Regions from separate parts of the Serratia liquefaciens ATCC 27592 genome, predicted to be linked through region 3. Evidence: predicted binding sites of a transcription regulator. Region 3 holds the regulator's gene; each other region holds the start of a gene.
What was found. The regulator PhoB, encoded in region 3, activates phosphate uptake and scavenging genes when phosphate is short. The targets are predictions, from matches to a motif close to CTGTCATAAAACTGNCNNAT.
Positions count from the first base shown of each region.

Region 1: a site for PhoB is predicted at 4,233-4,252, ahead of pstS (phosphate ABC transporter substrate-binding protein PstS). Genes of this name have one in related genera too.
Region 2: a site for PhoB is predicted at 2,686-2,705, ahead of phoA (alkaline phosphatase). Genes of this name have one in related genera too.
Region 4: a site for PhoB is predicted at 4,364-4,383, ahead of glpT (glycerol-3-phosphate transporter). Genes of this name have one in related genera too.

Region 1 is NC_021741.1:5,198,173-5,205,542, forward strand. Features, by position in the region: gene M495_RS24185 (F0F1 ATP synthase subunit epsilon) at 1-341, shown strand, start outside; gene glmU (bifunctional UDP-N-acetylglucosamine diphosphorylase/glucosamine-1-phosphate N-acetyltransferase GlmU) at 638-2,008, shown strand; gene glmS (glutamine--fructose-6-phosphate transaminase (isomerizing)) at 2,163-3,992, shown strand; gene pstS (phosphate ABC transporter substrate-binding protein PstS) at 4,329-5,369, shown strand; gene pstC (phosphate ABC transporter permease PstC) at 5,462-6,418, shown strand; gene pstA (phosphate ABC transporter permease PstA) at 6,420-7,310, shown strand; gene pstB (phosphate ABC transporter ATP-binding protein PstB) at 7,365-7,370, shown strand, end outside.
Region 2 is NC_021741.1:1,518,268-1,525,637, reverse strand. Features, by position in the region: gene M495_RS07155 (antibiotic biosynthesis monooxygenase family protein) at 1-43, opposite strand, end outside; gene M495_RS07150 (cytochrome P450 family protein) at 40-1,104, opposite strand; gene M495_RS07145 (ArsR/SmtB family transcription factor) at 1,184-1,867, shown strand; gene M495_RS07140 (glutathione S-transferase N-terminal domain-containing protein) at 1,930-2,637, shown strand; gene phoA (alkaline phosphatase) at 2,905-4,332, shown strand; gene M495_RS07125 (GNAT family N-acetyltransferase) at 4,521-5,093, shown strand; gene M495_RS07120 (malate:quinone oxidoreductase) at 5,541-7,118, shown strand; gene M495_RS07115 (helix-turn-helix domain-containing protein) at 7,324-7,370, shown strand, end outside.
Region 3 is NC_021741.1:961,703-969,072, forward strand. Features, by position in the region: gene sbcC (exonuclease subunit SbcC) at 1-798, opposite strand, end outside; gene sbcD (exonuclease subunit SbcD) at 795-2,027, opposite strand; gene phoB (phosphate response regulator transcription factor PhoB) at 2,252-2,941, shown strand; gene phoR (phosphate regulon sensor histidine kinase PhoR) at 2,966-4,282, shown strand; gene M495_RS04445 (PstS family phosphate ABC transporter substrate-binding protein) at 4,297-5,235, shown strand; gene M495_RS04450 (cobalamin-independent methionine synthase II family protein) at 5,447-6,553, shown strand; gene brnQ (branched-chain amino acid transport system II carrier protein) at 7,000-7,370, shown strand, end outside.
Region 4 is NC_021741.1:184,969-192,338, forward strand. Features, by position in the region: gene pldB (lysophospholipase L2) at 1-693, shown strand, start outside; gene yigL (sugar/pyridoxal phosphate phosphatase YigL) at 705-1,505, shown strand; gene glpQ (glycerophosphodiester phosphodiesterase) at 1,541-2,620, opposite strand; gene glpT (glycerol-3-phosphate transporter) at 2,854-4,209, opposite strand; gene glpA (anaerobic glycerol-3-phosphate dehydrogenase subunit A) at 4,575-6,218, shown strand; gene glpB (glycerol-3-phosphate dehydrogenase subunit GlpB) at 6,208-7,370, shown strand, end outside.

The DNA of each region.
Region 1 (7,370 bases), 1.0 Mb from region 3:
CAGGTAGCGAAGGCGAACTGGGGATTTTCCCTGGCCATGCGCCGCTGCTGACTGCCATCAAGCCTGGCATGGTGCGTATTGTTAAACAGCACGGTGAAGAAGAGTTCATCTACCTGTCCGGCGGTATCCTTGAGGTACAGCCGAGCGTGGTCACCGTGTTGGCAGACACTGCCATCCGTGGAACGGACCTCGACGAAGCGAGAGCGCTGGAAGCTAAGCGTAAAGCTGAAGAGCACATCCGTAGCTCTCATGGCGATGTCGACTATGCTCAGGCATCTGCGGAACTGGCGAAAGCGATCGCAAAACTGCGCGTTATCGAGCTCACCAGAAGAGCGATGTAACATTTTGGCGCGTGCATAACGCAACCAAAATTAAGAAAGCGGCCTATTTGGTCGCTTTTTTTTTGCTTTAAAATAAGCGTTTCAACCCAGTGGGCATTGTGATGTATAACCCTCGAGAGAGGCTAAAAATGTCTCCGATCGCCGACAGTTCCAGCCAGACTGGGGTTATCTGAATGTTAACTGCGGCGCGCCTAGTGCCCCATGGCCTGCGCCGGGTTCGTGAAGAGAAATATGTAGTAATATCGTCACTAAAGAGTTCTACTTTCGTCTATCAAAATGGAGTTATCAGGTTGCTTATGTCGAACAGCGCAATGAGTGTGGTGATCCTCGCCGCGGGCAAGGGAACACGCATGTATTCCGATCTTCCCAAGGTGTTACATCCATTGGCCGGTAAGCCGATGGTGCAGCACGTCATTGATGCCGCGATGAAACTGGGCGCGAAAAACGTCCATTTGGTCTACGGCCACGGCGGTGAGTTGCTGAAAAAGACCCTGACCGACAGTGCGCTGAACTGGGTGCTGCAGGCCGAGCAGTTGGGGACTGGCCACGCCATGCAGCAGGCTGCACCGCATTTTGCCGATGATGAAGACGTGCTGATGCTGTACGGTGACGTTCCGCTGATCTCTGTCGATACCCTGCAGCGCCTGCTGGCGGCGAAGCCACAGGGCGGTATTGGTCTGCTGACCGTAAAACTGGCTGATCCGAGCGGTTACGGTCGTATCGTGCGCGAGAAGGATACGGTGGTGGGAATTGTTGAGCACAAGGATGCCAGCGAAGCCCAGCGTCAGATCAATGAAATCAATACCGGCATCCTGGTGGCCAACGGGCGCGATCTGAAGCGCTGGCTGGGGATGCTGAACAACGACAACGCGCAGGGTGAGTTCTATATCACCGATATCATCGCGTTGGCACATGCCGACGGCAAGAAAATTGAGGCGGTCCATCCATCTCGCCTGAGTGAAGTGGAAGGCGTGAATAACCGCCTGCAGCTGTCGCGACTTGAGCGCATTTATCAGGCAGAACAATCTGAAAAGTTGCTGCTGGCCGGCGTAATGCTGTTGGATCCGGCGCGTTTTGATCTGCGCGGGGAACTTGTGCACGGTCGCGACATCTCTATTGATGCCAACGTGATTATTGAAGGTTCGGTCAAGCTGGGCGACCGCGTAAAAATCGGTGCTGGCTGCGTGCTGAAAAACTGCGTAATTGGCGACGACTGCGAGATCAGCCCGTATAGCGTATTGGAAGATGCGGTGCTGGCAGCGGAATGCACCGTGGGGCCATTCGCCCGTCTTCGTCCGGGCGCAGAGCTGGCGGTGGGCGCCCATGTCGGCAACTTCGTCGAAATGAAAAAAGCACGCTTGGGCAAAGGTTCCAAGGCGGGCCATCTGAGCTACCTGGGCGATGCCGAGATTGGTGACGATGTGAATATCGGCGCCGGTACTATCACCTGTAACTATGATGGCGCCAACAAGCATAAAACCATTATTGGCGACGGCGTGTTTGTTGGTTCCGATACCCAACTGGTGGCACCGGTCTCCGTCGGCAAAGGCTCTACCATCGCCGCTGGTACTACGGTTACCCGTGATATCGGCGAGGACGAACTGGTGCTGAGCCGCGTTAAGCAGGTGCACATCCAGGGTTGGCAGCGTCCGGTGAAAAAGAAATAAGCATTGTGTTTTGCGTTGGGCTCCGCGGACGAGCCCAATACAAAACATAATAATCCCCATTCTCTACAGGCTCGGGGACGCACGGTAAAAACCGGCAAAATCAGGTCAAGACATCGAAAGCGCCCCGAAAGGCGTTTAATTAGGAATACAACTGATGTGTGGAATTGTAGGCGCAGTAGCGCAACGTGATATTGCAGAGATCCTGTTGGAAGGTTTACGCCGCCTTGAGTACCGTGGCTATGACTCAGCCGGTTTGGCAGTGGTGGATGCGGAAGGCAACGTGAACCGTTTACGCCGCGTGGGCAAGGTCAATAAACTGGCCGAAGCCGCGGAACAACATCCCTTGCACGGCGGCACCGGTATTGCTCACACCCGCTGGGCAACGCACGGTGAACCTACCGAAGCGAATGCGCACCCGCATGTTTCTGATTACATTACCGTGGTGCATAACGGCATCATCGAAAACCACGAACCGCTGCGTGAATTGCTGATCGAACGGGGCTATCACTTCAGCTCCGAGACCGATACCGAGGTGATTGCTCACCTGGTGCATTGGGAACAGCGCCAGGGCGGCAGCTTGCTGGAAGTGGTGCAGCGCGTGATCCCACAGCTGCGTGGCGCCTACGGCACCGTGGTAATGGATAGCCGCGACCCGAGCGTACTGGTGGCAGCGCGTTCCGGCAGCCCGCTGGTGATCGGCCGCGGCGTGGGTGAAAACTTCTTGGCATCCGACCAACTGGCGCTGCTGCCGGTGACCCGTCGCTTTATCTTCCTGGAAGAAGGCGACGTGGTGGAAATGACCCGCCGCACCGTCAACATTTTCGACAAACAGGGTAACGCCGTTGAACGCCCTGAGATTGAATCTCAAGTGCAATACGACGCCGGTGATAAAGGCGCTTACCGCCATTACATGCAAAAAGAGATTTACGAACAGCCGCTGGCGCTGAAAAACACCCTGGAAGGGCGTTTCAGCCATGGCCAAATCAACCTGAGCGAGCTGGGACCGCGCGCCGATGAGCTGCTGGCGAAGGTGCAGCATGTGCAGATCATTGCCTGCGGTACGTCATACCACTCTGGCATGGTTGCTCGCTATTGGTTCGAATCTCTGGCCGGTGTGCCTTGCGACGTCGAGATCGCGTCTGAATTCCGTTACCGCAAATCTGCCGTGCGTCCGGGCAGCCTGATCATCACGCTGTCGCAGTCCGGCGAAACCGCCGATACCCTGGCGGCGCTGCGTCTGTCGAAGGAATTGGGCTACCTCGGTTCGTTGGCGGTGTGTAACGTGGCCGGTTCTTCGCTGGTGCGTGAATCCGATTTGGCGCTGATGACCAAGGCCGGGACCGAAATTGGCGTGGCCTCTACCAAGGCCTTCACCACCCAGTTGGCGGTGTTGTTGATGCTGGTGGCACGTTTGGGCCGTCTGAAAGGCATGGCGGAAAGCGTTGAGCATGTAATCGTACACGGCCTGCAGGCGTTGCCGGCGCGTATCGAACAGATGCTGTCGCTGGACAAAAGCATTGAAGCGCTGGCGGAGGGGTTCTCCGACAAGCATCACGCGCTGTTCCTCGGCCGTGGCGATCAGTATCCGATTGCCATGGAAGGTGCGCTGAAGCTGAAAGAGATCTCCTACATTCACGCGGAAGCCTATGCGGCCGGTGAATTGAAGCACGGCCCACTGGCGTTGATCGATGCCGATATGCCGGTGATCGTGGTGGCGCCGAACAACGAACTGTTGGAAAAACTGAAATCCAACATCGAAGAAGTTCGCGCGCGTGGCGGCCAGCTGTATGTGTTCGCCGATCAGGATGCCGGTTTCGTCAGCAGCGAAGGGATGACCATCATTCCATTGCCGCACGTAGAAGAAATCGTGGCCCCTATCTTCTACACCGTGCCGTTGCAGCTGCTGTCTTACCATGTGGCGTTGATCAAAGGCACCGATGTTGACCAGCCGCGTAACCTGGCTAAGTCTGTCACCGTAGAGTAATCCGCTGCTGTTAATCTCTAAAAGCCGGCCACTGTGCCGGCTTTTTTCATAACGGGATCAAATATGACAAGAGTGCTACAGCGGAGATAAAAGTTGTCATATTCAAACGGATAGCGGCGTTGGAAAGGGTTTTTTTATTGATTAATTACTGAGTGGTTTTATGTTTAATGGTTTGATTTTTATAGAGTAATCATATCTGTGCTCTCACTGTAATATAACTGTCATATTTCGTACATTTTACTGTCACCAAACTGTCCTATTTTCCCTCCTGCAGCAATACTTACTCTGATGAAAACGACTCAAAGTCGATTTTTGAATATCCCATTAGGAGGGATTATGAAACTGATGCGTACCACCGTCGCCAGTATTGTGGCAGCGACTTTCTCCCTGACCGCCGTGTCCGCGTTCGCTGCTGCTAGCCTGACCGGTGCAGGTGCGACATTCCCCGCTCCGGTTTATGCCAAGTGGGCAGATTCTTATCAGAAAGAAACCGGCAACAAAGTTAACTATCAGGGCATCGGCTCTTCTGGTGGCGTGAAGCAAATCGTCGCCAATACCGTTGACTTTGGTGCCTCCGATGCACCTTTGAGTGATGACAAGCTGGCGGCCGATGGCCTGTTCCAGTTCCCTACCGTGATCGGTGGCGTGGTGCTGGCCGTTAACATCCCGGGCATCAAATCCGGTGAGCTGACCCTGGATGGGAAAACCCTGGGTGATATCTACCTGGGCAACGTGAAAAAATGGAACGACCCGGCGATCACCAAGCTGAACCCAGGCGTCAAGCTGCCGGATCAGAACATTGCGGTTGTTCGTCGCGCGGACGGTTCAGGCACCTCTTTCGTGTTCACCAGCTATTTGTCTAAAGCTAACGCGCAGTGGAAAGAGAAAATCGGTGCAGGTTCTACCGTTAACTGGCCAACCGGCCTGGGCGGCAAGGGCAATGACGGCATCGCCGCATTCGTACAGCGTCTGCCAGGCTCCATCGGTTACGTTGAATACGCGTATGCCAAACAAAACAACCTGGCCTACACCAAGCTGATTTCGGCCGACGGCAAAGCGGTTAGCCCAACAGAAGAGAGCTTCAGCGCCGCCGCTAAAGGCGTTGACTGGAGCAAAACCTTCGCCCAGGACCTGACTAACCAGAAAGGTGACAACGCCTGGCCAATCACCTCCACCACCTTCATCCTGGTGCACAAAGAGCAGAAAAACCCGGCTCAGGGCACCGAAGTTCTGAAGTTCTTTGACTGGGCGTACAAAACCGGCGCCAAGCAGGCTAACGACCTGGATTACGCCACGCTGCCGAACGAAGTTATCGAGCAGGTGCGTGCAGCATGGAAAACCAACGTAAAAGACAGTTCCGGTAAAGCGCTGTACTAACAACGCAGGGGCGCGTGATTCGGCGCGCCCCACTCAGTTTTTCAGGGCTCAATTCAGGTTGGGCCTGCCAGGGTTAACACAGAGAGTGATCTATGGCTGAGTACAAGCCGACCATTAAAGCACCGAGTAAAAATGGTGACGTCATCTTCAGCGCGCTGGTTAAACTGGCGGCGCTGATTACCCTATTGTTGCTGGGCGGCATTATTGTTTCGCTGATCTTCGCCTCCTGGCCGAGCATACAGAAATTCGGTTTCTCCTTCCTGTGGACCAAAGAATGGGACGCGCCTGCTGAGCAGTTCGGCGCCCTGGTACCGATCTACGGCACCGTCGTCACCTCGCTGATCGCATTGATTATCGCCGTACCCGTCAGCTTCGGCATTGCGCTGTTCCTGACCGAGCTGGCACCAAACTGGCTGAGGCGCCCGCTGGGTATCGCCATTGAATTGCTGGCGGCGATCCCGAGTATCGTTTATGGCATGTGGGGCCTGTTCGTGTTCGCCCCGCTGTTTGCCGAATATTTCCAGACCCCGGTCGGCGACGTGCTGTCAGGCATTCCGATTGTCGGTGAGCTGTTCTCTGGCCCGGCGTTCGGTATCGGTATTCTGGCTGCCGGGGTGATCCTGGCGATTATGATTATTCCTTATATCGCCGCCGTAATGCGCGACGTGTTCGAACAAACCCCGGTGATGATGAAAGAGTCGGCCTATGGCATCGGCTGCACCACCTGGGAAGTGATTTGGCGCATCGTATTGCCGTTTACCAAGAATGGCGTAATTGGCGGTGTAATGCTCGGCTTGGGCCGTGCGCTGGGGGAAACCATGGCGGTGACCTTCATCATCGGTAACACCTACCAGCTCGACAGCGCTTCACTGTATATGCCGGGCAACAGCATCACCTCTGCACTGGCCAACGAATTCGCCGAAGCGGAGTCGGGCGTGCACACCGCCGCGTTGATGGAGTTGGGGCTGATTCTGTTTGTTATCACCTTTATCGTGCTGGCGCTGTCGAAGCTGATGGTGATGCGCCTGGCAAAGAGTGAGGGACGCTAACGTGACGACTATGGATATGCAAAATAGCGTAGCGCTGCTGGAAAGCCGCCGCAAAATGCAGGCCTGGCGCCGCCAGAAGAACCGACTGGCGCTGTTCCTGTCGATGGCGACCATGGTGTTTGGCCTGTTCTGGCTGGTGTGGATCCTGTTCTCCACCGTGACCAAGGGCATCGACGGCATGTCGCTGGCGCTGTTCACCGAAATGACTCCTCCGCCGAATACCGCGGGCGGTGGTCTGGCAAACGCCATCGCCGGTAGCGGCCTGTTGATCCTGTGGGCTACCGTGTTCGGTACGCCACTGGGCATCATGGCGGGGATTTACCTGGCGGAATATGGCCGTAAATCCTGGCTGGCGGAAGTCATCCGTTTTATTAACGACATTCTGTTATCGGCACCGTCGATTGTTGTGGGCCTGTTCGTGTACACCATCGTGGTGGCGAAGATGGAACACTTCTCCGGTTGGGCCGGGATCATCGCGTTGGCGCTGTTGCAGGTACCGATCGTGATCCGTACCACCGAGAATATGCTGAAGCTGGTGCCGGATACGCTGCGCGAAGCCGCTTATGCGCTGGGCACGCCGAAATGGCGCATGATTTCCGCCATCACGTTGAAAGCCTCGGTCTCCGGCATCATCACCGGCGTGCTGCTGGCGATTGCGCGTATCGCAGGGGAAACCGCACCGTTGCTGTTTACCTCGCTGTCGAATCAGTTCTGGAGCACTGACCTGATGCAGCCGATCGCCAACCTGCCGGTGACCATTTTCAAATTCGCCATGAGCCCGTTCGCCGAATGGCAAGAGCTGGCCTGGGCCGGGGTGCTGTTGATAACCCTGTGCGTACTGCTACTGAATATCCTGGCGCGTGTGGTTTTCGCCAAGAAAAAGCATTCATAAAATTTTGAGCGCTGCCGTGGCGGCGCTGATGAAAAGAGAGAAGTCTTGATGAGTATGGTT
Region 2 (7,370 bases), 560 kb from region 3:
GCTGGCCGTCAGCGGCCTGCAGCTCAAAAATAACGGCAATCATAGGGCGCTCCTGTCAGAGAAAAATTCGGGTACGCGCGCATTTTGCGAAAACCGCCAGCGAACGTTGTTCAACGTTTGAACATCAACGCCCAATGCCAATAAATGCTGAATGCCACACTGTGCGATAATTTTCGCCCAGTCAGCCCCCGGGCAGCGATGCGCACCTTCGCCGAAAGCAAAACTTTCGTCTCCTGCACACAGCAAAACCAATACGCTTTGTCCGGCCAACACCTGGCAGCCGGCGACCTGGGTATCCTGCCGGGCAAAGCGGCGAGTATTTTGGATCGAGGGCATTTCAGTCAGTATCTGTTCAATGCGTTGTGGCACACTTTCCGTGTTGTCGCCCATCAGCAATAACGTCTGACCGATCAAACCGGCGGTGCTTTCGCAGGCCTGGAGCATCAAACCGATGGCATTGGCCACCACGACCCGATCTTCAATGCCGAGTTGTGCAGATACCTGCTGCAATTCCTGCCATAGTGGACCACAACAGTTTGTGAGACGTGCCGAAATAGATTCTACCGCCCGGATCCCGAGCGCCACCTGAGGCGCACTGCCGCCAGGCGCTATACAGCGGGAAAAGTCCAGTATCTCGTCAACCAGCTCAGTCCATTCCTTGGCGGGGATGCCCAAAAGTGCCGCGATAACACACACTGGCAGAGCATAATTAAAACGGGTGATCTGCCTCGCATTCGCTATTGCAGGCATCAATTCTTGCGCCACAGCCCTCGCGGTTTGTTGGACTAGAGATGAGTCAAAAGCCGCTAAAGTTTGCACGATGGCCTTTTTAAGCCTGACATGCTCGTCGCCATCTCGCATACGCACCAAATTGCCAAAGATGGATTGCGCCGGTGTACCCAGCAAGGCTGCCGGGATAGGTTCATCTGTGGGCCGAACGCCAAAGTCAATATTGTGCAAAACCTCCCGCACGGCTAAAGGCGAAACGGCGAGCCAACTTTGCTTTTGCGGCTGAAACTGCATGGGTTCCAATTGCATATAATTGGCCCGCGGATCATCGGCCGTGACGGCAGCAATGGCGCGGGAATAAGGGCAGGTTGCCATGTTGTTCTCCAGTAGGTTTGGCCGGTGTGAACCCATCCTAACGGTGGACGCACAGCCATACTTCGCCTAATCTCGAAGTATGAATAACATCGATATTGAAGATCGTCTGGCGGCACTGAGCGGTGCCATTGCCGACCGCACCCGGGCGCGCATGCTGTGCCTGCTGATGGATGGTCGCGCTTATACCGCCACCGAACTCAGCGCCGCGGTGGACGTTGCCGCCTCAACGGCCAGCGGCCATCTGGCACGCCTGCAGGAACAGCGACTGATCGCCTGCGTCAAGCAAGGGCGTTACCGCTATTTCCGTCTGGCGGGGCCGGAAGTCGCCGCCGCGCTGGAAACGCTAATGGCACTGGCCGGCGTCGAAAAGCCCGTGGTGAAAAGCACTACTCCGACGTCATTGCAATTCGCCCGAACCTGTTATGACCATCTGGCCGGTGAAGTGGCGGTAAAACTGCACCAACGCCTGCATCAGCTAACCTGGTTAGAAGGTGAGGAAGACTATCGGTTAAGCGAGGCCGGCCACGCTGCACTCACTCGGTTGGGCGTCGACTGTTCCCCTGCGCCCTCACGAAGACGCTTCGCCTGCGGTTGCCTGGACTGGAGCGAGCGCAAGGCCCATCTGGGTGGTGCATTAGGTGCGGCGATGCTTACCGCATTTATTCGTCGTGGCTGGATAAAACGCCAGTTGGAGAGTCGTGAACTGCAGCTCACCGCCAGCGGGAAAAAAGCGCTTAAAGCACATTTTGACCTCACTGTTTAACCTCACAACAGGTTAGTTTTGGTGCAATACTCAATAAGCAAACCGTCAACCCGAGGACTCCCATGCTCGATCAAACCCAATTCCCAATCACCAAACTGTGGCCGGCGCAGCATCCGGAGCGGCTGCAGCTCTATTCGCTGCCCACGCCGAACGGGGTAAAAGTTTCTATCATGCTGGAGGAGATCGGCCTGCCGTATGAAGCGCACCTGATCGACATCGGCAAAAACGAGACCTGGACGCCCGAGTTTTTGTCGCTGAACCCGAACGGCAAGATCCCGGCAATCATCGATCCCGATGGCCCTGGCGGCAAGCCATTACCCCTGTTCGAATCCGGCGCCATTCTGCTGTATCTGGCGGAAAAAAGTGGCAAGTTCCTGCCGCAGGATCCGGCTCTGCGTTATGAAACCATTCAGTGGGTATTTTTCCAAATGGCGGCCGTTGGCCCCATGTTCGGTCAGCTCGGCTTCTTCCACCGTTTCGCCGGTCGTGAATACGAAGATAAGCGCCCGCTTGAGCGTTATAAGAATGAGTCGAAACGCCTGCTGGGCGTACTGGAAAGCCGGCTTGAAGGCCGCGACTGGATCATGGGCCAGGATTACACCATTGCCGACATTTCACTGTTGGGCTGGGTGCGTAATCTGATCGGCTTCTACGAAGCCCGCGAGATAGTCGATTTCGACAGTTTCCCACGCGTAGGGCAATGGCTGGAGCGCGGTCTGGCACGACCGGCGGTGCAACGCGGCGTCAACATTCCCGCCCGCAGCGAATAATGGCTTGCCTGGGATAGCCGCCCGGCTATCCCTTTTGCGTCTTCTTTGTCGTCATAAAAGTGTCACACCCCTGCATTACCCTCCCTGCCTAACAAGTTCGTGTTATACCCCTATGATTTTTAAGCCACAGTCAGGCATCCTGCTCGCTCATCCCCAGGCGCTTACTCCAGTAAGTAACTTGGGGTTAGCGAGTGCTGGTAACCACGCTGTAGCTTGAAAGGCGACCGGGTATTTATGTTTTTATATTACGACAAGGAGCTTTCCCCGATGTTGCAGCCAGTTTCCCTGATCGCCAGTGCCGTGTTATCCGCCTTATTATGCTCAAGCGCCTTCGCCGATGAGACGCCGGCCAACGCTGCCGGACTTTCCGAGCGTGCGGCTCGCGGCAATATCGTTGAACCCGGCGGAGCACGTCGCCTGAGTGGCGATCAAACCGCGGCATTGAAAGCTTCGTTGTCTGATAAAACGGTCAAGAATGTGATTTTGCTGATTGGCGACGGCATGGGCGATTCGGAAATCACTTCGGCACGCAACTATGCCGAAGGCGCAGGCGGCTATTTTAAAGGCATCGATGCCCTGCCGTTAACCGGCCAATACACCCATTATTCGCTGGACAAGAAAACCCACAAGCCGGATTACGTCACTGACTCCGCCGCCTCGGCGACTGCCTGGTCCACCGGCGTCAAAACCTATAACGGCGCGCTGGGCGTTGACGTTAATGGCAAAGACCAACCGACCCTATTGGAAATTGCCAAAGCGGCGGGTAAAGCCACCGGCAACGTTTCCACCGCAGAGTTGCAAGACGCCACACCTGCGGCGCAGATTTCCCACGTCACCTCGCGTAAATGTTACGGCCCGGAAGAGACCAGTGAAAAATGCGCAACCAACGCGCTGGAAAATGGCGGCCGCGGTTCGATCAGTGAACAGTTACTCAAAGCCCGCGCCGACGTCACCTTAGGCGGCGGAGCAAAATCCTTTAATCAGTTAGCCAAAAGCGGCGAATGGCAGGGAAAATCACTGAAAGAGCAGGCAACTGCATTAGGTTATCAGTGGGTGGAAAACCTCGATGCCCTGAACGCCGTTAACGTCGCCAATCAGCAAAAGCCGCTGCTGGGGCTGTTTGCCGCCGGCAATATGCCGGTACGCTGGCAGGGGCCGAAGGCCAGCTATCACGGTAATCTCGACCAACCGGCGGTGACCTGTCAGAACAACCCGGCACGTACGGCGGATATCCCGACGCTGGCGGTTATGACCGAGAAAGCCATCGACCTGCTGAAAACCAATAAAAACGGATTCTTCCTGCAGGTCGAAGGCGCATCGATCGACAAACAGGATCATGCCGCCAACCCGTGCGGCCAGTTCGGGGAAACTGTCGATCTGGATGAAGCCGTGCAGAAAGCATTGGAATTCGCCCGTGCCGACGGCAACACTCTGGTGATCGTCACCGCTGACCATGCTCACTCCAGCCAGATTATCGCCGCCGACGCCAAAGCGCCGGGCCTGACGCAAATGCTGACCACCAAAGATGGCGCGCCGATGACCATCAGCTACGGCAACTCGGAAGAGGATTCGCAGGGCCACACCGGCACCCAGCTGCGTGTTGCCGCCTACGGCCCGCATGCCGCCAACGTCGTCGGGCTGACCGATCAGACAGATTTGTTCTATACCATGCGTGACGCCATGGCGATCAAGTAAGCTAACGACCCCGTCCGCTGATTAATTAAACCCTGTTCATCGTTGCTCACGCCGGCGATGAACAGGGTTTTCGCCGTTTGAAACCTCCAGGCTACTGCTATATTGTGGGACCTGTATTCCTCGCAAAAATGTTCTGCCCTGTCCGTAAACAAACCAATGTGATCCCACCCGACAATAAGGATGAGCTCTTGCATTTGATTACCCTGCCCTTCGACACCGAACGCCTGCAACTGCGCCGCTTCACGCCCGACGATCTCGAAGCCTACTCGACTTACCACCGTTTGCCGGAGGTCTATCGTTATCTGTATGCCCCCACCCCGGACAACGCGCAACTGGCCGATCAGCTTGCTCAGGCGATAGCTTCGCGCTTCTGTCAGGACGGCGATATTTTTTATTGCGCCGTCACCCTAAAGGACAGCGGAGAGTTGATCGGTGAAGTGTTGTTGAAACTGGCTAACCGCGCAGCATTACAAGCCGAGATCGGTTATATCTTCAGCCCGGTTTATGCCGGTAAAGGTTATGCCAGCGAAGCCGTGCAAGCGGTGTTGGATCGGGGGTTTAACCAAGTGGGCTGCCACCGCATTTTTGCCCGGCTCGATGCTGCCAATCAGGGGTCTATCGGGGTCGTCGAACGTCTGGGGATGCGCAAAGAGGCGCACCTGCGACAAAACGATCGTTTCAATGGCCAATGGGGTGATGAACTGATTTATGCACTGCTGAAAGAAGAGTGGCCGTCGGCAGCAATGAAGGCCCGCCGCTAAGCGTCAACCAGCATCTTGGCCGCACTGAAATGCCCGGCGGCCATTTTCATTTTGTTACCTGCTGCTATTTGCCATTATTCCATAAATATTGTGTGATAATGGCATATCGTTTAAATCAGCGGCAATTAGACCTTATTAATTTAGCGGTTATATTTAAATAAAAATAATAAATGAATGATTCCTGCCTTTAATAGGCTTTTTTTAGTTACAAAAGTAGTTTTTAACAATATTGCAAACAATAATATCCCCGCAGTAACCAGAGTTGAACAACCTGTCCCCAGACAGCCTGTAATAATCCACTTTTCGTTAAGAAAACGATTAACAAAAAGACATTATCACTGTCACTCGGCTTAGCCGGGCGGGTTAGTTTTACTTATTTCCAGGGTAACTCCCGATAAATTCTTTCACCTGCAATGAGTAGAATTTACACACAAGAGATTTGATTCAATGAGAAAATTACTCGTCCTGATCTTCTGTCTGAACCTGTTTGGCGTTACGCAACAGGCGACGGCGGAAGAGAATAAGTCCGTTGATGTGGTACTGATCGGCGGTGGCATCATGAGCGCCACGCTGGGGACCTACCTGCATGAGCTGGAGCCAAACTGGTCCATCGACATGTATGAGCGCATGAACGGCGTGGCTGAAGAAAGCTCCAACGGCTGGAACAACGCCGGTACCGGTCACTCCGCCTTCGCTGAAATGAACTATACCCCGGAAAAAAAAGACGGCACCATCGACATCAGCAAAGCCGTGGTGGTTAACGAGTCTTTTGAAATCTCGCGTCAATTCTGGTCTTATCAGGTGAAAAATAACGTCCTGAAAGATCCAAAATCCTTTATTAACAGTGTGCCGCACATGAGCTTTGTCTGGGGTGACGACAACGTCAACTTCCTGCGCAAACGCTATGCCGCACTGCAACACAGCACCCTGTTCCGTGGTATGGAGTACTCAGAAGACCCTAACCAGATTAAACAGTGGGCTCCGCTGGTGATGAACGGCCGCGATCCGGCGCAGAAAATTGCTGCGACCCGCATGCCGCTGGGTACCGACGTTAACTTTGGCGTGATCACCCACCAACTGGTGGACACGCTGACCAAAAACCCGAACTTCAAGCTGAACCTGAGCCATGAAGTCCGCGACATCAAGCGCAATGCCGACAACACCTGGCGCGTCACCGTGGCCGATCTGAACCGCGACGGCAAAGAAACCACCGTGAATGCCAAATTCGTGTTTATCGGTGCAGGCGGTGCTTCTCTGACGCTGCTGCAGAAAACCGGCATTCCTGAAGCCGAAGGCTACGGTGCCTTCCCTGTCGGCGGTCAGTTCCTGGTCACCACCAACCCGGAAATCGCTGACCAACACCTGGCCAAGGTTTATGGCCTGGCCAGCGTAGGTTCACCGCCGATGTCGGTTCCGCACCTGGATACCCGCATGCTGGACGGCAAGCGTGTCTTGCTGTTCGGACCGTTCGCCACCTTCTCCGGCAAGTTCCTGAAAAACGGTTCACTGTTCGACCTGCTGCACTCCCTGAGCACTTCGAACCTGATGCCAATGACCCACGTCGGGCTGGACAACTTCGACCTGGTGAAATACCTGGTGGGTCAGTTGATGATGAACGACGACGATCGTTTCGCTGCGCTGAAAGAGTACTTCCCTGAAGCCAAACAGGCAGACTGGAAACTGTGGACCGCCGGCCAACGCGTGCAGATCATCAAAAAAGATGCAGATAAAGGTGGCGTACTGCAGTTCGGTACCGAAGTGGTCAGTTCCGAAGATGGCAGCATTGCCGCTCTGCTGGGTGCATCACCGGGCGCATCAACTGCCGCACCGATCATGCTGCACCTGATGGAGAAAGTGTTCAAAGATAAAGTGGCTACGCCGGAATGGCAGAGCAAACTGAAAGAGATCATTCCGTCTTACGGCCACAAGCTGAACGGCGATATTGAAATGACCAACAAGATCCGCGGCTACACCAGCAGCGTCTTGCAGTTGGACTATATCGAAGTGAAGCCGGAAACTAACTGATCCCCGCCTTTCCCCTCTTTGCTCAAGGCCGCCACGTGCGGCCTTTTTCATTTCCCTGCGACCCAAAGAGCACGTTTAGCCACCTTTTTCCTCCGGGTTAACACTTGCGTAACCCGTCTCTGCGGCCTATTATCAAAGCATCAACTTGGATAATTACTATTACCTACTGTGACCTGAATGTCGTACCCGCAGGAGAACTAAAACAATGGATCGCGTTAATATCATTCACGATTTGCTGGACTGGATTGAAAC
Region 3 (7,370 bases):
GCTCAACTGACGCTGGTATTCCTGCTGTTTCTGCTGCGTCTGCTGCCATTGCTGTAGCCAGTTTAACGCCCGTTGCTGACGCTGGGTCTGTTCGCTGAGGGTATTTTCCTGCGAACTGAGCTCCACGAGCTGGCTTTCCAGCTGTTGGCGCTGTTCTTCGTTCAGCAACTCAATGCCGCTGGCGCGCTGATGCAACGCGTCCAGATCGGTTTTGGCCTGTTTGTGCTGCTCGAAAACGCGCTCGGAAAGCTGGCCGTAAATCTCGGTGCCGGTCAACTCTTCCAGCAGTTCGGCCCGATCATTGGCATCGGCATTCAGGAAGGCAGCGAACTGCCCCTGAGACAACATCATCGATTTGGTAAAACGACCGAAATCCAGTCCGGTGATCGCGGCGGTAAGATCCAGCTTGTCGCGGACTTTATCGGCCAGGATCTTGCCGTCATCGCGCAGCGCCAGCTCCACCTTCGGCGCCTGCAGGTTGCCGTCCGGGGAGTTTTTGGCACGGCGCTGGCTCCAGAACGCGCGGTAACCGACGCCTTTAACCTCAAACTCGACCTCCGCCAGCGACTCGGCGGTGTGGCGGGTCATCAGCTCATTTTGGCTTGGCGTGACATTCAGGCGCGGCGTCTGGTGGTACAGTGCCAGACAGATGGCGTCCAGCAGGGTGGTTTTACCCGCGCCGGTGGGGCCGGTGATGGCAAATAATCCGTTGCTGGCGAAGGGCTCGACGGTGAAGTCTATCTTCCATTCCCCCTGCAGCGAATTGAGGTTTTTTAATCTCAGGCTGAGGATTTTCATTGGTTCGGCTCCTGATCCTGGTGCCGTACGGCTTCGACCACCTGTTGGAACATCTGACTCATTCGCTGTTTGCGCGCTTCGGCCATCTCGGGTTCCTGCGCCAGCCGCCGCTCAAAGACCTCGGTGACGCTCAGTTCGTTGAGCGTTTCTTTGTCTTGCTGTTCAATGGCCTGGCGACGCTGCTCCTTACTGCGGCGCAGCAGCACGACCTCTACTGGTAGTTGATCGGCCAGCAGCTGAATGCGACGCTGAATGTCGCTAAGGTAATCCTGGGTCGCCACTTCGATATCCAGCCATACCGGTAATTCACCCTGATAATCGGCGAACAGCCGTAATTGTTGCTCGATCTGCGCCAAATCTCCCTTAATGAGCTGCATTGGTTGGAAGCTTGGGATCTCCAACGCGCTGACTTGCTGCAGGGCACCCGCCGCGAAATCCACCATAAACACGCTTTTGGCCTTGCCCAACTCGTCAAAACTGAGCGGGATAGGGGAGCCGCTGTAGCGAATATGTTCAGATTTGGCGACGTTTTGCGCGCGATGAATATGCCCCAGCGCGATGTAATCGGCCGGCGGGAACGCTTGTGCGGGGAAGGCGTCCAGCGTACCAATATAGATGTCGCGCACCGAGTCGGACGTGGTGACGCCGACGGTGGTCAGATGGCCGGTAGCGACGATGGGCAGCGGCAAGCCCAGCGCATCACGGCGCGCACAGGCGGCCTGGTACAGGGTGTGATAGTGGTCGGCGATAGACTCTTGCAGCGCCTGCTGTTTTTGCACCCCGGACTCACCGGCGCGGCTGGTGAGCAGATCGCGCGGGCGCAGAAAAGGAATGGCGCACAATACCGCACCCGGTTGGCCGTCGCGTTGATTCAGCACCAGCACCTGTTGTTCGATTTCGCTCTGCGCATTGGCGATCACGGTGGTATTCAGGCAGGAAAGTAATTCACGCGATTCATTTAAGGTGGCCACGGAGTCGTGATTGCCGCCCAACACCACCAACTGGCAGCCGGTACGCTGCAGTTCCACCACGAAGCGGTTATACAGCTCGCGGGCGTAGCTTGGCGGCGAGCCGGTATCGAACAGATCCCCGGCGACGATCAGCGCGTCCACCTGGTGTTGTTCGATCTGTTCGATCAGCCAGCGCAGAAAGGCCTGATGCTCGGCGGCGCGGCTTTTGGTGAAAAAGTACTGGCCAAGATGCCAGTCAGAGGTGTGGATCAGGCGCATGACACTCCCGGGGCGATAGGGTAATGGCGGTGATTATAAAGGGCGTTGCGGCGGCTGTCGTGACGCAATCATTATGACAACTGAATGATTTTTCTTTGACGTTGGAAATAATCGCTATGCTTACTGCCTATAACAGCCCGCTTTTTTCATAAAAGTGTCACAAAACTGACGCATAATGGCGCCCGCAATCAACTGTGATCGCTAACACATTGGCAGGATTGACGATGGCAAGACGCATACTGGTGGTGGAAGACGAAGCGCCGATCCGTGAGATGGTGTGCTTTGTGTTGGAACAGAATGGTTACCAACCGTTGGAAGCTGAGGATTATGACAGCGCCGTGACGCGCCTGTCTGAGCCGTTCCCTGATTTAGTGTTGCTCGACTGGATGTTACCCGGGGGATCCGGCATTCAGTTTATTAAACATATGAAACGTGAAGCGCTGACCCGCGATATTCCGGTGATGATGTTGACCGCGCGCGGTGAAGAAGAAGACCGGGTGCGCGGCCTGGAAGTCGGGGCGGATGATTACATCACCAAACCCTTCTCACCGAAGGAACTGGTGGCGCGCATCAAGGCGGTAATGCGCCGTATTTCACCGATGGCGGTGGAAGAAGTGATTGAAATGCAAGGGCTGAGCCTGGACCCTTCCTCACACCGCGTGATGGCTAACGAACAAGCGCTGGATATGGGGCCGACCGAGTTCAAGCTGTTGCACTTCTTTATGACCCATCCTGAACGTGTTTATAGCCGTGAGCAGTTGCTTAATCACGTCTGGGGCACTAACGTTTATGTGGAAGACCGCACCGTTGACGTGCACATCCGTCGGCTCCGTAAGGCGTTAGAGACCAGTGGTCATGACAAAATGGTTCAAACCGTTCGGGGCACCGGCTACCGATTCTCAACGCGCTACTGATCGCGCCGCGCTGGAGAATATGCCGTGTTAGAACGTCTATCCTGGAAGAGGCTGGCCCTGGAGCTGGCCCTTTTCTGCCTGCCTGCCTTACTGTTGGGGCTGATTTTCGGTTATCTGCCCTGGCTGCTGCTGGCCTCCGTGCTGGCGGCGTTGGTATGGAATTTCTACAATCAACTCAAACTTTCCCACTGGCTGTGGGTTGACCGCAGCATGACGCCGCCGCCTGGCCGCTGGAGCTGGGAACCGCTGTTTTACGGCTTGTATCAGATGCAGCAACGGAACCGTCGTCGGCGCCGTGAGCTGGCGCTGTTGATCAAACGCTTCCGTAGCGGAGCGGAATCGCTGCCCGATGCGGTAGTGATGACTACCGTCGAAGGCAATATCTTTTGGTGCAACGGGCTGGCGCAGCATTTGCTGGGTTTCCGCTGGCCGGAAGACAATGGCCAGCACATTCTCAACCTGTTGCGTTATCCGGAGTTCAGTCACTATCTGCAACAGCAGGAGTTCTCCCGCCCTTTGACGCTGCAACTGAATAACGAGCATTACGTCGAGTTTCGTGTGATGCCCTACTCCGAAGGGCAATTATTGATGGTAGCCCGCGATGTGACCCAGATGCGTCAACTGGAAGGGGCTCGGCGCAACTTCTTCGCTAACGTCAGCCACGAGCTGCGCACGCCGCTGACGGTATTGCAGGGTTACCTGGAAATGATGAGCGACGAAGAGCTGGATGGTTCGCTGCGCGGTAAGGCGTTGGGCACCATGCAGGAGCAGACTCGCCGCATGGACGGACTGGTCAAGCAACTGCTGACGCTGTCGCGCATCGAGGCGGCGCCTAACGTTGAAATGAACGAGCGGGTTGATATCCCCCTGATGTTGCGGGTGTTACAACGTGAGGCGCAATCGCTGAGCGGCGGCAACCACGAAATCACCTTCCGGGTGAATGAGCAGTTGAAAGTGTTCGGTAACGATGACCAACTTCGCAGTGCGGTGTCGAATCTGGTGTATAACGCCGTCAATCATACGCCGAAAGGCACCAATATTGAGGTCAGCTGGCAGCAGACGCCAAGCGGCGCGCAGTTTCAGGTCAGTGATAATGGGCCGGGTATCGCGGCCGAACATATTCCCCGTTTGACCGAACGCTTCTACCGCGTTGACAAAGCTCGTTCACGCCAGACCGGCGGCAGTGGGCTGGGGTTGGCGATCGTCAAGCATGCGCTCAGTCACCACGATGCGCGGCTGGAGATCCTTAGCGAGCAGGGCATCGGCACCCGATTTATCTTTACCTTGCCTAACCGGTTGATTGTTCCCGCAGCTTTGTCAGAGAATGCGGTGAAAAATTAACGCGAGAGGCTGGCATGATCCGAATCACCCGAGGGCTGTTGCTTTGCCTGGCGCTGTTGGCAAGCCGAGGCGCGCTGGCACAGCCGGATGGCATGCTGTCCGGCAACCTGTCTAGCGTCGGCTCCGATACGCTGGCGAACCTGATGGCGCTGTGGGCGCAGGACTTCAGCCAGCATTATCCCAACGTTAATCTGCAAATCCAGGCCGCCGGTTCCTCCACGGCGCCAACCGCATTGGCGGCTGGTGCAGCGCAGCTTGGCCCGATGAGTCGCCCGATGAAGGCCGCGGAAGTCTCTGCATTCGAGCATCGTTACGGTTATGCGCCGTTGGCGGTACCGGTCGCGGTCGATGCGCTGGTGGTGCTGGTGCATCAGGACAATCCGCTGCGCGGTCTAAATCTGCAGCAGCTCGACCGAATTTTCTCCGCGACTCTGCGCTGTGGCGAGAGCCAGCCTCTGACGAGGTGGGGGGAACTGGGGCTGGCCGGTGATTGGCAACAGCGTGCGCTGCAACGTTTTGGACGTAATTCGGCCTCCGGCACCTACGGCTATTTCAAACTGCGTGCGCTGTGCGGCGGCGATTTTATGCCGCGCGTCAATGAGCTGCCGGGCTCGGCTTCAGTCGTGCAGGCGGTGGCCGGTTCGCTGAACAGTATCGGCTATGCCAGCATCGGTTTTCGCGCCAGCGGCGTACGGCTGTTGCCGTTAGCGGAGACCGGCCAAAACTATGTGACGCCAAATGACGCCAACGTGCGTAACGGCAGCTATCCGTTGTCGCGCTATCTGTATATTTACATTAATAAAGCGCCCAACCAGCCGCTGGAGCCGCTGACGGCGGCATTTCTCGATCGCGTGCTGTCGGACACCGGGCAAAATCTGGTCAATCACGACGGCTATCTGCCACTGCCGCCTCAGACTCTGCAGAAAACCCGCCTGGCGCTGGGCCTGCAATAAGCCTGCCTCTGGGCACCTTGGGTGCCCAACATGAATTTCTTTCATCCCCTGTGAAAATTCTTCCGTTGCCGCCCGTCAGTCGACGTGACAGCATGCTGATTACAAGTCATCTAGACGTCTGGAAGTCTATTTAATAACCCGGCGTAATAGTTCACACTGTAAATCACTGAGGCAAAGGCCCGAGCTTTTGCCGGCTAGCGGGAGTCATATTATGTGCGATTGCAATTCTGCCTTTCACGCTGACGTTGTCGGCAGTCTGTTACGCCCTGCGGCGCTGAAAACCGCTCGCCAACAGTTTCTGCAGGGCGAGATTGATGCCCTTCAGTTACGGGAGGTTGAAGACCAACAGATCCGTCTGGCGGTGGCAAAACAGAAAGATCTCGGTTTGGCGGTCGTGACGGATGGAGAGTTTCGTCGAGCGTGGTGGCACTTCGACTTTTTGGAAGGGCTGGACGGCGTGGAAGGTTATGACGCGGAGCAGGGGATCCAGTTTAACGGCGTACAGACGCGGGCGCGCAGTATCAAGGTGGTCGGCAAATTGGGCTTCAACCTGCAGCATCCGATGCTGGAGGACTTTCGTTTTCTGAAGGCCATCGCCGGTGATGCGGTGCCGAAGATGACCATTCCAAGCCCGAGCGTGCTGCACTTTCGCGGTGGGCGTAAGGCCATCGACAGCCAGGTTTATCCGGATCTGAACGCCTATTTTGACGATCTGGCGCAGACCTACCGCGAGGCGATCAAGGCGTTTTATGATGCCGGTTGCCGCTATCTGCAACTGGATGACACCGTGTGGGCCTACCTGTGCTCTGACGATCAACGGCGACAGATCCGCGAGCGTGGAGAGGATCCGGATCTTCTGGCGCGCATTTACGCGGATGTGCTGAATGCGGCGATCGCCGACAAGCCGGAGGATCTGATCATCGGGTTGCACGTTTGCCGCGGTAATTTCCGCTCCACCTGGATCTCCGAGGGCGGCTATGAACCTGTGGCGGAGATCCTGTTTGGTCAGGTGAATATCGACGCTTTCTTCCTGGAATACGACAATGAGCGTTCCGGTGGTTTCGAGCCGCTGCGTTTTATCAAGCCGGGCAAACAGCAGGTGGTGCTGGGCCTGATTACCACCAAAAACGGGGAACTGGAAAACCCCGAGCAGGTGAAACAAAGACTTGAAGAGGCGGCGCAGTTTGTCGATCGTCGACAGCTTTGCCTCAGCACCCAGTGCGGTTTCGCTTCGACTGAAGAGGGCAACAGCCTGAGTGAGCAGCAGCAGTGGAATAAGCTGCAAAGCGTGGTGAATATTGCCGAGCAGGTTTGGTAGGGCAAAAAATCGGTTCAGACCGCGCGTAAACTGGTGGTTTATTGGCGGTTTCGCGCGGTCATGAGGCATCTTCTTCACGTTTTGTGAATGCGTTGCTCAAAAATGATACAAATCATGTATTGTATATTTATTGATAGCCCCTATGATCGACTGGTGTCGAAAGATAATCTGGTCGATAGCTCTGCTTTTTGTCATGCGACTTGCCTTTCAACGCTATAAACGTTTAACTTAGCCTCCGTTGTCGGACTAAACCTCCATTTATAACTCCTAAAACTCTGCCCATCATCATGAGTGGTCACTTTCGAATAAGGACAAAACGCCGGACGTTATGCGTTTTCTGCTCTTATTGGTCTCGCGATGAAATGGCAAGCCGGCAACCGGATGGGGCTTAACGCTACCTCCATATCGGGCATTTTTTTTCATTTGAACAGGCAACACGACATCGTATGAGTCATCGTTTAACGTCAAAAGATATTATCGCATTGGGTTTTATGACCTTTGCCTTATTCGTCGGCGCCGGGAATATCATTTTCCCGCCGATGGTCGGTTTACAGTCCGGTGAACACGTCTGGACCGCAGCTATCGGCTTTCTGATCACCGCCGTCGGTCTGCCGGTGATGACCGTGATCGCCCTGGCGCGCGTCGGTGGCGGCATTGACGCCCTGAGCTCGCCGATTGGCCGTCGCGCCGGTCTGCTGCTGGCTACCGTCTGCTATCTGGCCGTAGGCCCGCTGTTCGCCACGCCGCGTACCGCGACCGTCTCCTTTGAAGTGGGCATTGCACCGCTGACCGGTGATGGCGCCATGCCGCTGTTTAT
Region 4 (7,370 bases), 780 kb from region 3:
TACGTCGACGATTTCACCCAGTTCTATCAGCAGGAAGTGAAGCCACGCGGTTACCGGCAACGCTTTGCGCTGGCGCACTCAATGGGGGGCGCGATCCTGGCGCAATTCCTGGCTCGTCAGCCGCAGGCCTTTGACGCCGCCGCGTTTTGTGCGCCAATGTTCGGCATTTATTTACCGATGCCGGGTTGGATGGCCAATCGCATTCTTGACTGGGCGGAGAAGCACCCGAAGGTGCGTGAGTACTATGCGATAGGCACCGGCCAGTGGCGCCCACTGCCGTACGTGGTCAACGTGTTGACCCACAGTCGTGAACGTTATCGGCGCTGCTTGCGCTATTACGCCGACTATCCCGAGCTGCAGGTGGGGGGGCCCACTTACCATTGGGTGCGAGAAAGTCTCCAGGCCGGTCGGGATATCATCGCTCAGGCGGCTAACATCACTACGCCGCTATTGTTATTGCAGGCCGGGGAGGATCGGGTGGTCGACAACCGCTCTCACCAGGCTTTTTGTCAGGCATTGTCAGAAGCGGGGCACCCTTGCGAAGGGGAAAAACCGCAGGTTATCGAAGGCGCACGGCATGAGATCCTGTTTGAGCGGGACGCGATGCGCGCCGAAGCACTGAACGCAATCCTGCGTTTCTTTGCTCAACACTTAGGTGGTACCCCTACCGCCGACCACTCCATCAGAGGTTAGAACATACCGCTATGTATCACGTCGTCGCTTCCGATTTAGATGGCACGCTGCTGTCACCTGACCACACCTTGTCCCCGTACGCCAAAGAGACCTTGAAGCTGCTGACCCAGCGTGGGGTACATTTCGTCTTCGCTACCGGGCGTCACCATATCGACGTTGCGCAGATCCGCGATAACCTCGACATCAGCGCCTTTATGATCACGTCTAACGGCGCTCGCGTGCACAACACCGACGGTGAGCTGATTTTCAGCCATAACCTGGCCGAAGACATTGCCCGCGACCTTTACGGCATGCTGCATAACGATGCCGATATCACCACCAACGTCTACCGCAACGACGACTGGTACATCAACCGCGAAAGCCCTGAACAGAAAGAGTTTTTCCAGGAATCCATTTTCCAGTATCAGTTGTTCGAACCGGGCCTGTTGGAAACCGACGGCGTGTGCAAGGTGTACTTCACCTGCGACGATCACGAAAAGCTGCTGCCGCTGGAAGATGCCATCAATGCACGCTGGGGCGATCGGGTTAACGTCAGCTTCTCGTTCCCAACCTGTCTGGAAGTGATGGCGGGTGGCGTGTCAAAAGGGCATGCGCTGGAAGAAGTGGCCAAGATCATCGGTTATACGTTGAAAGAGTGCATCGCCTTCGGCGACGGCATGAACGATCTGGAAATGCTGTCGATGGCCGGTAAAGGCTGCATCATGCGCGACGCGCATCAGCGTTTGAAAGATAAACTGCCTGAGCTGGAAGTCATTGGCTCAAACGTCGACGACGCGGTGCCACATTACCTGCGGAAAATGTTCCTGGGTTGATATGAACAGGGCGCCTTGCGGCGCCCTGATTGGTATTACTTGTGCTGGCCCTGCTTTTGCAGGAATTGCACGCCCTTGTCAGGGAAGTCGGTGAACACGCCGTCCACGCCCGCCTGGTTGTAAATCACGTCATACAGCTGATTCACGTCGGTCACGTAGTCTGGCAGCGCATCGGCGCGGATGGTGAATGGGTGCACCGCCAACTTGTTGGCATGCGCTTCTTTCACCATGTCGGTCAGCACCACCTTGCCCGGCTTGGATTTTTCCGCCACCACCAGCATGTGGTAGTCCGGTCCGATGCCGTCGGCATACTGGGCGATTTGCTTCATCGCGCCCGGTTTGAACATCCAGTCATAGTCGTATTCCACCCATTTGCCGTCGGCTTTCTGCTCATAGGTTTCCTGCCACTTGTTATAGGCGATCAGTTGGATCAGCTTCAGATCCATGCCCATTTTCGGTTCCAGCTCGGTTTTAATCCGCTTCAGCTCGTTGGCATCGAAGCATTGCAGATAAACGTTATCGCCCTTGCCGGTGTAGCCGTACTGTTTCAGAACCGCCAGCACCTTGCTGGAAATGTCTTTCCCTTCTTGCTTATGGAACCACGGCGCTTTGATTTCCGGGTAAATACCGATATTTTTGCCGGTTGAATGATTCAACCCCTGCACAAATTCGATCTCTTCCTGGAAGGTATGGACGCGGAAGTCGGATTTACCCATCGGGAAACGACCCGGGTAGCCCTGCACCTTCTTGCCATTTTCGATCTCAAAACCTTCGGTGAACTTCAGCGACTTGATTTCAGGCAGCGTAAAGTCGATGGCGTAATAACGGCCGTCTTTGCGCGCGCGGTCCGGGAAACGCTCTGCTACGTCGGTGACGCGATCGAGGTAGTGGTCATGCAACACCACCAGCTCGTTGTCCTTGGTCATCACCAGATCTTGTTCGAGGAAATCCGCGCCCTGCGCGTAGGCCATGGCCTTCGCCGGCAGCGTGTGTTCCGGCAGATAACCGCTGGCGCCACGGTGGGCGATCACCACCTTGTCGGCGGCTTGTGCGGCGCTGACCATTGAGGTGGCCAGGATAATCCCTGCCAGCAGGGCTTTGACTTGAGTCCGCATATTGTTGTTCTCCATGTTGTAGGTGCAGGGGTAGTAAAAAGGCCGGTGATTAACCGGCCTAAGACTGCTGACAAAGTCCTTTGCAGTTAAACGTTATGATCTGGGGACTAATAAAAACAAAGGATTATGTCTTGTGAGCTGCTCCAAACGCCCGAAAATCCCATTTTTCGGGTGTTTGTCGTCAGATTAAGGCCGCAAGGCGGCCTTTAAATAATGCGAAAGTTGTATGACGCTTAACCGCGTTTGTTGGCAGCGATTTCCGCGTGGTGTTTTTTCTCGCTCATCATGGTCAGCAACAGCAGCACTACCGCGCCGATGCTACCGCCAATCATCACCATAAAGCCGCCGTCCCAACCGAAGTAGTCAACGGTGTAGCCGACGATGGCGCTGGCTGCAACAGAGCCGCCCAGGTAACCGAACAGACCGGTGAAGCCTGCGGCGGTGCCGGCGGCTTTCTTCGGTGCCAGTTCCAGTGCGTGCAGGCCGATCAGCATGACCGGGCCGTAAATCAGGAAGCCGATGGTGATCATACAGGCCATATCGATGCCAGGATTACCGACCGGGTTCAGCCAGTAAACGACGGTGGCAATGGTCACCAGCGTCATGAAGAACACGCCGGTAGCGCCGCGGTTACCCTTGAACACCTTGTCCGACATCCAGCCGCACAGCAGGGTGCCCGGAATACCGGCATACTCGTACAGGAAGTAAGCCCAGGAAGACTTGTCCAGCGCGAAGTGTTTCACTTCTTTCAGGTAGGTCGGTGACCAGTCCAGAATGCCGTAACGCAGCAGATAAACGAACACGTTAGCTACGGCGATGTACCACAGCAGTTTGTTCGGCAGGATGTACTGCATGAAGATCTGCTTGGCCGTCAGCTCTTCTTCCGCTTTGTCGGTGTAGTCGTCCGGATAATCGTTTTTGTATTCTTCAATCGGCGGCAGGCCGCAGGATTGCGGGGTGTCGCGCATCAGGGCAAAGGCGATCAGGGCTACCAGAATGGCACCGAAGGCCGGCATGTACAGCGCCGCGTGCCAGTCGTTGAACCAGGCCATACCCAGCAAGAACAGCAGCGGTGGCAGACCGCCACCCACGTTATGGGCGCAGTTCCAGACCGAAACGATACCGCCACGCTCTTTCTGCGACCACCAGTGCACCATGGTACGGCCACAAGGCGGCCAGCCCATGCCCTGGAACCAACCGCACAGGAACAGCAGCACGAACATGACCGCGATGCTCGATGTCGCCCATGGAACGAAGCCCATAAACAGCATGACCGCAGCAGCCAAAATCAGGCCGGCGGGCAGGAACACGCGAGGGTTGGAGCGGTCAGAAACCGACCCCATGATAAATTTTGAGAAACCGTAGGCGATGGAAATACCGGACAGCGCGAAACCGAGGTCACCGCGGCTGAAGCCCTGGTCAATCAGGTAAGGCATGGCCAGGGTGAAGTTCTTGCGCACCAGGTAGTAGGCGGCATAACCGAAGAAAATCCCCATAAATATTTGCCAGCGCAATTTACGGTACAGCGGGTCGACTTTGTCGACCGGCACACGTGAAATGTGTGCTGCCGGCTTAAAAATACTCAACATGAGCGCCTCCGATGGCTTTATCTAGTTATCACATCAATATGATCTTTTACGTTCATTTGATGATTGAGCGGATATCGAATGTGGTGTTTTTTTGTTCCATAACGAGCGTCATCCTAGTCAAAACCGCCTGGTGTCGCTGTGATGAATGGCGCAAATGTTACACTTTTATGAAACACCGGCGGATTTTGAGCGATTCGTTAACGTTATGAAATAGAAAAACGCCTAAAAATCGTGATTGTGATCACATTCGTGGTTTTTTGTGGACATTTTACTTTCGTTTTAAGTTCGTTATTGTTCCTTATCAAACAAAGACCCCAATGACTGTGGCCCAATAGGGCAATAACCACGGATCCAGAGGGAGCGTCATGAGCAGCCATTCAGCAGAAAACGAAACGGATGTGATCATCATTGGCGGCGGCGCGACCGGCGCGGGCATTGCTCGTGACTGCGCACGCCGCGGCCTGCGTTGCATACTGCTGGAGCGTCATGATATCGCCACCGGTGCGACCGGACGCAACCACGGCCTGCTGCACAGCGGTGCGCGTTATGCGGTAACCGACGGCGAATCGGCGCGCGAATGCATAGAAGAGAACCGCATCCTCAAACGCATTGCGCACCACTGCATCGAGCGAACCGACGGGCTGTTTATCACCCTGCCGCAGGATTCACTGGCTTATCAACAGCAGTTTATTGTCTCCTGCCACAGCGCCGGTATCAACGCTGAAGCTATTGATCCGCAGTTGGCGTTGCGGCTGGAGCCGGCGGCTAATCCGGCGCTCATCGGTGCCGTGCGCGTGCCGGACGGCACTGTCGATCCTTTCCGTTTGACCGCCGCCAATATGCTCGATGCCCGTGAGCACGGCGCGCAGATCCTCACTTATCACCAGGTGGTCGGTTTATTACGCACGGGCGATCGCGTTACCGGAGTGCGTGTTTTCGACCACCAATCGTCGCGCCGTTACGATATTCACGCCGAAGTGGTGGTCAACGCCGCCGGTATCTGGGGTCAGCAGATTGCAGAATATGCCGATCTGCGAATTCGCATGTTCCCGGCCAAGGGCGCTTTGCTGATCCTGGGTCATCGCATCAACAACATGGTGATCAACCGCTGCCGCAAGCCGGCGGACGCCGACATTCTGGTGCCGGGTGACACCATCTCGCTGATTGGCACCACCTCCACCCACATTGATTATGATCAGATCGACAACATGCTGGTGACCCCGCAGGAAGTGGACATTTTAATCCGCGAGGGCGCGCTGCTGGCACCTGAATTGGCGCAAACCCGAATTCTGCGTGCTTATGCCGGCGTTCGGCCTTTGGTAGCCAGTGACGACGACCCTAGCGGTCGCAACGTCAGCCGTGGCATCGTGCTGCTCGATCATGCCAGCCGCGACGGTCTGGAAGGCTTTATCACCATCACCGGCGGCAAGCTGATGACCTACCGGCTGATGGCGCAGTGGGCGACCGATAAAGTGTGCGAAAAGCTTCGGGTAGACAGCCCCTGCACTACCGCACAGGAGGCGTTGCCGGGTTCTCGTCAGTCGGCGGAAGAAACGGTGCGTAGCGTGGTGTCTTTGCCTGCCAGTATTCGTGGCTCGGCGGTTTATCGCCACGGCGACCGTGCAAACCGCGTACCGGCGGGGGATCGGTTGGACAACAGCCTGGTGTGCGAATGCGAAGCGGTGACCGCCGGCGAGGTGCGTTATGCGGTTAACTCTCTCACCGTCAATAACCTGGTCGATTTGCGTCGTCGTACCCGCGTTGGCATGGGCACCTGCCAGGGGGAGCTTTGCGCCTGCCGTGCCGCGGGGCTGCTGACACGCTTTAACGTCACCACCCCGCAGCAGTCGATCGACCAGCTATCGCATTTCCTCAACGAGCGTTGGAAAGGCGTCCGGCCTATCGCCTGGGGCGATGCGCTGCGCGAAAGTGAATTTACCAGTTGGGTTTACCAGGGATTGTGCGGGCTCGATGCCCGGGGGGAACAGGAGGCCGATGATGCGATTTGACGTAGTGGTGATTGGCGGTGGCCTGGCGGGTATGACCTGCGCCATCCGCCTGGCGGAACAGGGCAAGCGCTGTGCGGTGGTCAGTTCTGGCCAGAGTGCACTCTATTTTTCATCCGGCTCGCTTGATCTGCTGGCGCAACTGCCCGACGGCACCCCGGTGACAGAGCCATTGGCGGCGCTGTCCGCACTGGCAACACAGGCACCCCGGCATCCCTATGCGTTGATCGGTGCCGAGCGGGTGGCGGCGCTGTCGGGTGAAGCTGCATCGCTGCTACAGCGCTGTGGGCTTGCTCTGCAGGGTGACAGCGAACGCAATCATCTGCGCATCACGCCGCTGGGCACGCGCCGGGCGACCTGGCTCAGCCCGCAGGCTATCCCCGTTACGCCGTTAGGCGGTGAACTGCCGTGGCGGCACATTGCGGTGATCGGCATTGAAGGCTTTTTGGATTTTCAGCCACAGTTGGCCGCCAGTTCCCTGACGCAGTCCCTGGGCGTTCGGGCTGAGGTGGCAGATATGCACTTGCCGGCGCTGGACCGGCTGCGCAATAACCCCAGTGAGTTCCGAGCGGTAAATATCGCCAGGGTACTGGATCTGCCGGAAAACCTGACGCCAATGGCGGACGAGCTTCGGCGGTTGGCTGCGGACGCCGAGGCGATATTCTTGCCGGCCTGTCTGGGGCTGGAGGATGACGCGCCATTGGCGGCGCTGCAGGCGGCGGTCGGCAAACCGATTCGCCTGCTGCCGACGCTGCCGCCTTCAGTGCTCGGGATGAGGTTGCACCAGGCGCTGCGCTCGCGATTACAGCAATTGGGCGGCGTTTTTATGCCGGGGGACAGCGTGCTGCGGGCGGATATTGAAGCCGGGCGAGTCACCGGTGTTTATACCCGTAACCACACCGACATTCCGTTGGTGGCGCAGCAGGTGGTGCTGGCCAGCGGCAGTTTTTTCAGTAATGGGCTGGTGGCGGACTTCGACGGCATACGTGAACCGGTATTTGGACTGGATGTCGACAGTAAGGCGGAGCGTGCAGACTGGAGTTGTCGCGAGCTGTTTGCTCCGCAACCCTATTTGCAGTTTGGGGTACGCACCGATAACCAGCTGCGTGCCCTAAGGCAGGGAGAGCCTTTGAGTAACCTGTATGCCATAGGGGC